Regions from separate parts of the Burkholderia stabilis genome, predicted to be linked through region 2. Evidence: riboswitches for the same ligand, from Rfam matches in the RefSeq annotation. Region 2 holds a riboswitch; the other holds the start of a gene.
The links. Region 2 has a riboswitch for thiamine pyrophosphate ahead of thiC (phosphomethylpyrimidine synthase ThiC). Riboswitches for the same ligand answer to the same signal wherever they lie in the genome.

Region 1: another riboswitch for thiamine pyrophosphate. It lies ahead of BBJ41_RS11780 (FAD-dependent oxidoreductase); the one in region 2 lies ahead of thiC (phosphomethylpyrimidine synthase ThiC).

What each region holds. Positions count from the first base shown of each region.
Region 1 is NZ_CP016442.1:2,520,148-2,523,555, forward strand. Features, by position in the region: gene BBJ41_RS11775 (ABC transporter ATP-binding protein/permease) at 1-1,423, opposite strand, end outside; TPP riboswitch at 1,695-1,818, shown strand; gene BBJ41_RS11780 (FAD-dependent oxidoreductase) at 2,047-3,183, shown strand; gene thiS (sulfur carrier protein ThiS) at 3,216-3,408, shown strand, end outside.
Region 2 is NZ_CP016442.1:1,290,331-1,293,738, forward strand. Features, by position in the region: gene BBJ41_RS06000 (cytochrome b/b6 domain-containing protein) at 1-438, opposite strand, end outside; gene BBJ41_RS06005 (pentapeptide MXKDX repeat protein) at 626-892, opposite strand; TPP riboswitch at 1,161-1,277, shown strand; gene thiC (phosphomethylpyrimidine synthase ThiC) at 1,402-3,333, shown strand.

The DNA of each region.
Region 1 (3,408 bases), 1.2 Mb from region 2:
CGGGCGTCGACGGATAGGTGAGCGCGGCCTTCAGCGTGCCGATCGGCAGGTAGCTCGTCTGCGGCACGAACATCATCCGCGCGCCGACCGGCGCGTCGATCGCGCCGTCGCCGAACGGCCACAGGCCCGCGAGCGCGCGCATGAACGTGCTCTTGCCGGAACCCGACTTGCCGATCACGAGCCAGCGCGAGCCGGGCTCGATCGTGACGTTGCCGATGTTCGCGAGCGCGTTGCCGTTCGGCAGCGCGAGCTTGAGCGACGACGTCGACAGCTTCGCGCCGTCGGTGTAGTGCAGGTTGATGCCGCCGTGCTCGGTTGCGGGCGACAGGCTTTCCTTCAGGTGCGACGTGCCCATCACGCGCTTGAATTCGCGCAGACGGTTGACGGTCGCGCGCCATTCGACGAGGGTCGAGTAGCTGTTGATGAACCACGAGAACGAATCGCTGACGGTGCCGAACGCGGACGAGATCTGCATCAGCACGCCGAACGAGAAGGCGCCCGCGAAATAGCGCGGCGCGGCGACGACGAGCGGGAAGATGATCGCGATCTGCCCGTAGAAGCTCAGCACGAACGTGAGCCGCTTCGTGTACTTCATCACGCGCCACCAGTTGTCGCGGATGCGCATGAAGAGGTTTTGCGCGTTGCCGGTCTCGGTTTTCTCGCCGTCGTAGAACGCGATCTGCTCGGCGTTCTCGCGCACGCGGATCAGCCCGAAGCGGAAATCGGCCTCGACGCGCTGCTGCTGGTAGTTGATCGAGACGAGCGGATGGCCGACCTTCTGGATGATCAGCGAGCCGACCACCGCGTACAGCGCGGCCGCCCACACCATGTAGCCGGGAATCGTGATCGGCGTCGCGCCGAGCGAGACCGTCAGCGCGCCGGCGAGCGACCACAGGATCGTGATGAACGACACGAGCGTGACGACCGTCGACAGCAGGTCGAGCGACAGCGCGAGCGTGGTCGTCGCGAACGACTGGAGGTCATCGGTGATCCGCTGGTCGGGGTTGTCGGCGAGGCGGTCGCGTTCGATCCGGTAGAACGCGCGATCGCCGAGCCACTGGCCGAGAAAACGGTCGGTGAGCCACTGGCGCCAGCGGAAGCCGAGCATCTGCCGCAGGTAGCGGCCGTACACGGCGAGGATGATGAACGCGAACGCCAGCGCGGAGAACTGCATCAGCAGGTGCGGGAAGTCGTGAACGTCCTTCGACTGCAGCGCGTTGTAGAACTCGGCGTTCCACTTGTTCAGCCGGACGTTGATCCAGACGACGCAGAGGTTGATCGCGATGATCGTGACGAGCAGTCCCCACGCGATTTTCCATTCGGACGATACCCAGTAGGGCTTGATGAGGCTCCATGCGGATACCGGGCGCTCGTCCTGCGGCGCGTCGGAGGCGGAGCGGACGGGATCGATCGATTGGGTCATGTGCTTCCTGATGAGTAGCCGGCGCGCGGGCCGGGCGAAACCGGGCGCGCGCCGCGATACGGCAAGCCGGAACGAAGCGCCGACTGACGGCGGGCGTCCGGATGGTCGCCCGCGCGTCTTAAACGGCACTTAAAGGCCGGCGGTGACGCGGCAACCGGCCGCTCGCGCGGGCCGGCCTGCGGGCATTGTGCCAGAGCGGCACGGCACGACGGCGAATTTGCCGCACGGGGGACAGTTTGCGGCGCTTTCCGCTTTTATGGTCTAATGGCCGACGACGAAACAGGGGTGCTTTGCAGGCAACCGGCGGGATGTTCCGCACGGCGCGGCGAGGCTGAGAAAGACCCTTCGCACCCGATCCGGGTAATACCGGCGAGGGAAGTTTCTGATCCCGCCGGGCCGCGCTGGCCGCCATCCCACATGGTCAGCGCCCGAGTCCCGCCCGGCCGGCCTTTGCTGCCGGTTTCGTCCTTTTGGGTACGCGCATTGCGCGTTACGGAAGGAATGATGACCGCACAATCTTCAGTCTTTTGCATGATTCCCGGCCCGATGCCGCGTGCTTTTGCACGGGGCGGCGCGCGCGCGTCGACATTCGTCGCGCGTGCGGTTCGCGGGGAGGGTGCGCGATGAACGCCCAGGATTCCCGGCCCGATTTCGCGGTGCTCGGCGGCGGCCTCGTCGGCCGCCTGATCGCGTGGCGGCTCGCGGGCGACGGGCATCGCGTCGCGCTCTACGAGCGCGGCGGCCCGGACGGCGAGCAGTCGGCCGCGTGGATCGCGGCCGCGATGCTCGCGCCGCTCGCGGAAGCGGCGAGCGCCGAGCTGCTGATCACCGAGCTTGGCGCCGCGTCGCTCGCGCGCTGGCCGCAGTGGCTCGCAGAGCTGCCCGAACCCGTTTTCTTCCAGCATCACGGCACGCTCGTCGTGTGGCATCACGCGGACCGCGCGGAGGCGCCGCTGTTCGAGCGGCGCGTGCGCGCGAACGCACCGGCCGGACTGTTCGACGGCGGTTTCGTCACGCTCGCCGGCGCGCAGGTCGACGCGGCTGAGCCCGCGCTCGCGGGCCGCTTCGCACGCGGCCTGCTGCTGCCGCGCGAAGGCCAGCTCGACAATCGTCAGGCGCTGCACGCGCTCGCGGCGGGCCTCGCCGAACGCGGCGTCGACCTGCACTGGCACGTGACGATCGACGATGCGAACCTGCCGGATGCCCACTTCACGATCGATTGCCGCGGGCTCGGCGCGAAACCCGCGCTGCCCGCGTTGCGCGGCATCCGCGGCGAAGTCGCGCGCGTGCATGCGCCTGGCATCGGGCTCACGCGGCCCGTGCGGCTGTTGCATCCGCGCTACCCGCTGTATATCGCGCCGAAGCAGGACGATCTCTATGTGATCGGCGCGACCGAAGTGGAGGGCGAGGACATGTCGCCCGTCAGCGTGCGCTCCGCGCTGGAACTGCTGAGCGCGGCGTTCTCCGTGCATCCGGCGTTCGGCGAGGCGCGCATTCTCGAACTCAATGCGCACTGCCGGCCGACGCTGCCCGATCATCGCCCGGCGGTGATCTGGGACGGCGCGTCGACGCTCGCCGTCAACGGCCTGTACCGGCACGGCTTCATGATCGCGCCGGAAGTCGCGCACGCAGCGGCGACGTTCGCGCAAGCCGCGCTCGGCGGCGCGTTCGGCGATGCCGACGCGTTCGCCGCGTGGCGCGACGCCGCGCGCTGGCCGACGCTCCTTCATCACCGCAACGACGCGCGCCAGCCGGCCTGACGCGCGCCGCCGACCGAATCCGACGAAGCCTCATGGATATCCAGATCAATCAACAGACCCTGACGCTGCCCGATGGCGCGACCGTGGCCGACGCGCTCGCCGCGTACGGCGCGCGTCCGCCGTACGCGGTCGCGCTGAACGGCAACTTCGTCGCGCGCACGCAGCATGCGGCGCGTGCGCTCGCGGCGGGCGACAAGCTCGACGTCGTGCACCCCGTCGCGGGCG
Region 2 (3,408 bases):
GGCGAGATCGACGATCGCGGCCAGGTACGCGGCGCGCTGCACCGCGTTGTAGACGCTCAGGTCGGCATGCGACAGCCGCCCGCCGAGCGCCGCGCGCACGTCGCGCCACACGGAGGCCGGCGTGACCGGCAGCATCTTGCGCACAAGGCGCCCGGTCGCAAGCGACATCGTCAGATAGAACAGCCCGTTGCCGACGAGCAGCCACATCGCCGCGAAATGCCATTGCAGCGCGCCGCCGAGCCAGCCGCCGATCGTGATGCCGTGAGGAAACGTGAACGGCGGATAGATCGGCGACGCGTCGTAGATGCGCCAGCCGGACAGCGCCATCAGCACGGCCGCGAGCGCGTTGAGCCAGTGGCTCGCGCGCACCCAAAGCGGATGGATCGGGCGCGCGGGCGGCGTGGCGGCCGCGCGCCCGGTGACGGGAACGGTTTGCATGATGAAGACTCCCGAAAGGAGGTGACGGAGTGCGACACGGGGCCGTGGACCGGCCGGGCAACGCATGCGCCGGCGCGCGGCGTGGCGCGTAATGTGCGTGGTGCGCGCCCCGCGCGTCAGCCTGTGCCGCGTGCCGTTCCGGCATGCAGCGGCGGCACGCGCGTCGGCCGCACTCCGTCCGTTTCCGTCAGTTCGACGGGGCCATCTTGTCGCCCGACATCGGCTTGCCCATCGAGTCGTGCGACATCGCGTCCTTTTTCATCGCGTCTTTCTTCATCGCGTGCTTCTTCATGCCGTCTTTCTTCATCGCGCCGTCCTTGGCCATCGCGTCGTGGCCCATTGCGTCCTTCGACATCGACGAGCCGCCATTCGACATTGCGTCGTTCTGCGCATACGCGCCCGTTGCGGCCAGGGCGAAACCGGCGACACAGGCTGCGATCAGTACTTTTTTCATGACATCTCTCCGAAACATGGGTTTGAGGAGCCGAATAGACGGAGGACGTCGCGGGAAATGACAGCCGTTTCGAAAATATTTTTGGAAGCTGCCGAAGATGCCGCAATGCTGCACCGCGCCGTCGTTGTCAGCCGGGCTGCAGGGCCGTGCGGCGGTGTCGTGGATCGCGGCCTGCGCGGCGGGTACGCCGTCGGCAATGCTGCAACTGCACCGCGGCAACCGATCTGCCACCGGTTGAAACCGCCGCCAAGCCAGTGTATCGTGTGCGCTGCTAACGCGGGGGTCCTGCAATGCGCCCGGTCAACAAACCGGCATTGCGGGTGAGAAATACCCTTTGAACCTGATCTGGATAATGCCAGCGCAGGGAAGCGTACGGATTTCGCCGCCATCCTTCTGACGAAATCCGCCGCCTCACCAAGCCTCGTCTCCTGCTTAGCTCGAGCCCCACATTCGTCAAGGGCTCCGGGCAAGCGCCGAAGCGCCTGTCCGGCGCTCACACAGGAGATTGCATGAACGCCAATCCGAAGTTTCTGTCCGCCGACGCCCACGTCGACGCCGCCGCCGTCGCGCCGCTGCCGAATTCGCGGAAGGTTTATGTGACCGGCTCGCAGCCCGACATCCGCGTGCCGATGCGCGAAATCACGCAGGCCGACACGCCGACCGGCTTCGGTGGCGAGAAGAATCCGCCGATCTACGTGTACGACACGTCGGGCCCCTACACCGATCCGGAAGCGAAGATCGACATCCGCGCGGGCCTGCCCGCGCTGCGCCAGGGCTGGATCGAAGCGCGCGGCGACACCGAGGGGCTCTCCGGCCTGTCGAGCCAGTACGGCCTCGAGCGCGCGGCCGACCCGGCCACCGCCGAGCTGCGTTTCCCGGGCCTGCACCGCAACCCGCGCCGCGCACAGGCGGGCAAGAACGTCACGCAGATGCACTACGCGCGTCAGGGCATCATCACGCCGGAAATGGAATACATCGCGATCCGCGAGAACCAGCGCCGCGCCGAGTACCTCGAGAGCCTGAAGTCGAGCGGACCGAACGGCGCGAAGCTCGCCGCGATGATGGGCCGCCAGCACCCGGGCCAGGCGTTCGGCGCCGCGGCCTTCGGCGCGAACGCACCGGCCGAGATCACACCGGAATTCGTGCGCTCGGAAGTGGCGTGCGGCCGCGCGATCATCCCCGCGAACATCAACCACCCGGAATCCGAGCCGATGATCATCGGCCGCAACTTCCTCGTGAAGATCAACGCGAACATCGGCAACTCTGCCGTCACGTCGTCGATCGGCGAGGAAGTCGACAAGATGACGTGGGCGATCCGCTGGGGCGGCGATACGGTGATGGATCTGTCGACCGGCAAGCACATCCATGAAACGCGCGAGTGGATCATCCGCAACAGCCCGGTGCCGATCGGCACGGTGCCGATCTACCAGGCGCTGGAAAAGGTCAACGGCAAGGCCGAGGATCTCACCTGGGAAATCTTCCGCGACACGCTGATCGAGCAGGCCGAACAAGGCGTCGACTACTTCACGATCCACGCGGGCGTGCGCCTGCAGTACGTGCCGCTCACCGCGAACCGGATGACGGGCATCGTGTCGCGCGGCGGTTCGATCATGGCGAAGTGGTGCCTCGCGCATCACAAGGAAAGCTTCCTGTACGAGCACTTCGAAGAGATCTGCGAAATCATGAAGGCGTACGACGTGAGCTTCTCGCTCGGCGACGGCCTGCGCCCCGGCTCGATCTACGACGCGAACGACGAAGCACAACTCGGCGAGCTGAAGACGCTTGGCGAGCTCACGCAGATCGCGTGGAAGCACGACGTGCAGGTGATGATCGAAGGCCCCGGCCACGTGCCGATGCAGTTGATCAAGGAGAACATGGATCTCCAGCTCGACTGGTGCAAGGAAGCGCCGTTCTACACGCTCGGGCCGCTGACGACCGACATCGCGCCGGGTTACGACCACATCACGTCGGGCATCGGCGCCGCGATGATCGGCTGGTTCGGCACCGCGATGCTGTGCTACGTGACGCCGAAGGAACACCTCGGCCTGCCGAACAAGGACGACGTGAAGGAAGGCATCATCACGTACAAGCTCGCCGCACACGCTGCCGACCTCGCGAAGGGCCACCCGGGCGCGCAGGTGCGCGACAACGCGCTGTCCAAGGCGCGCTTCGAGTTCCGCTGGGAAGACCAGTTCAACATCGGTCTCGATCCGGACAAGGCGCGCGAATTCCACGACGAGACGCTGCCGAAGGATTCGGCCAAGGTCGCGCACTTCTGCTCGATGTGCGGCCCGCACTTCTGCTCGATGAAGATCACGCAGGACGTGCGCGAGTTCGCCGCGCAGCAGGGCGTGTCGGAAACCGAAGCGCTGAAGAAGGGGATGGAAGTCAAGGCGGTCGAGTTCGTCAAGACCGGCGCCGAGATCTATCACCGTCAGTAAGCGACGCGGCGATCCGCACCGGAAACGCCTTACGCTGCACGAAGCCCGCTTTCGAGCGGGCTTTTTTTATGCATG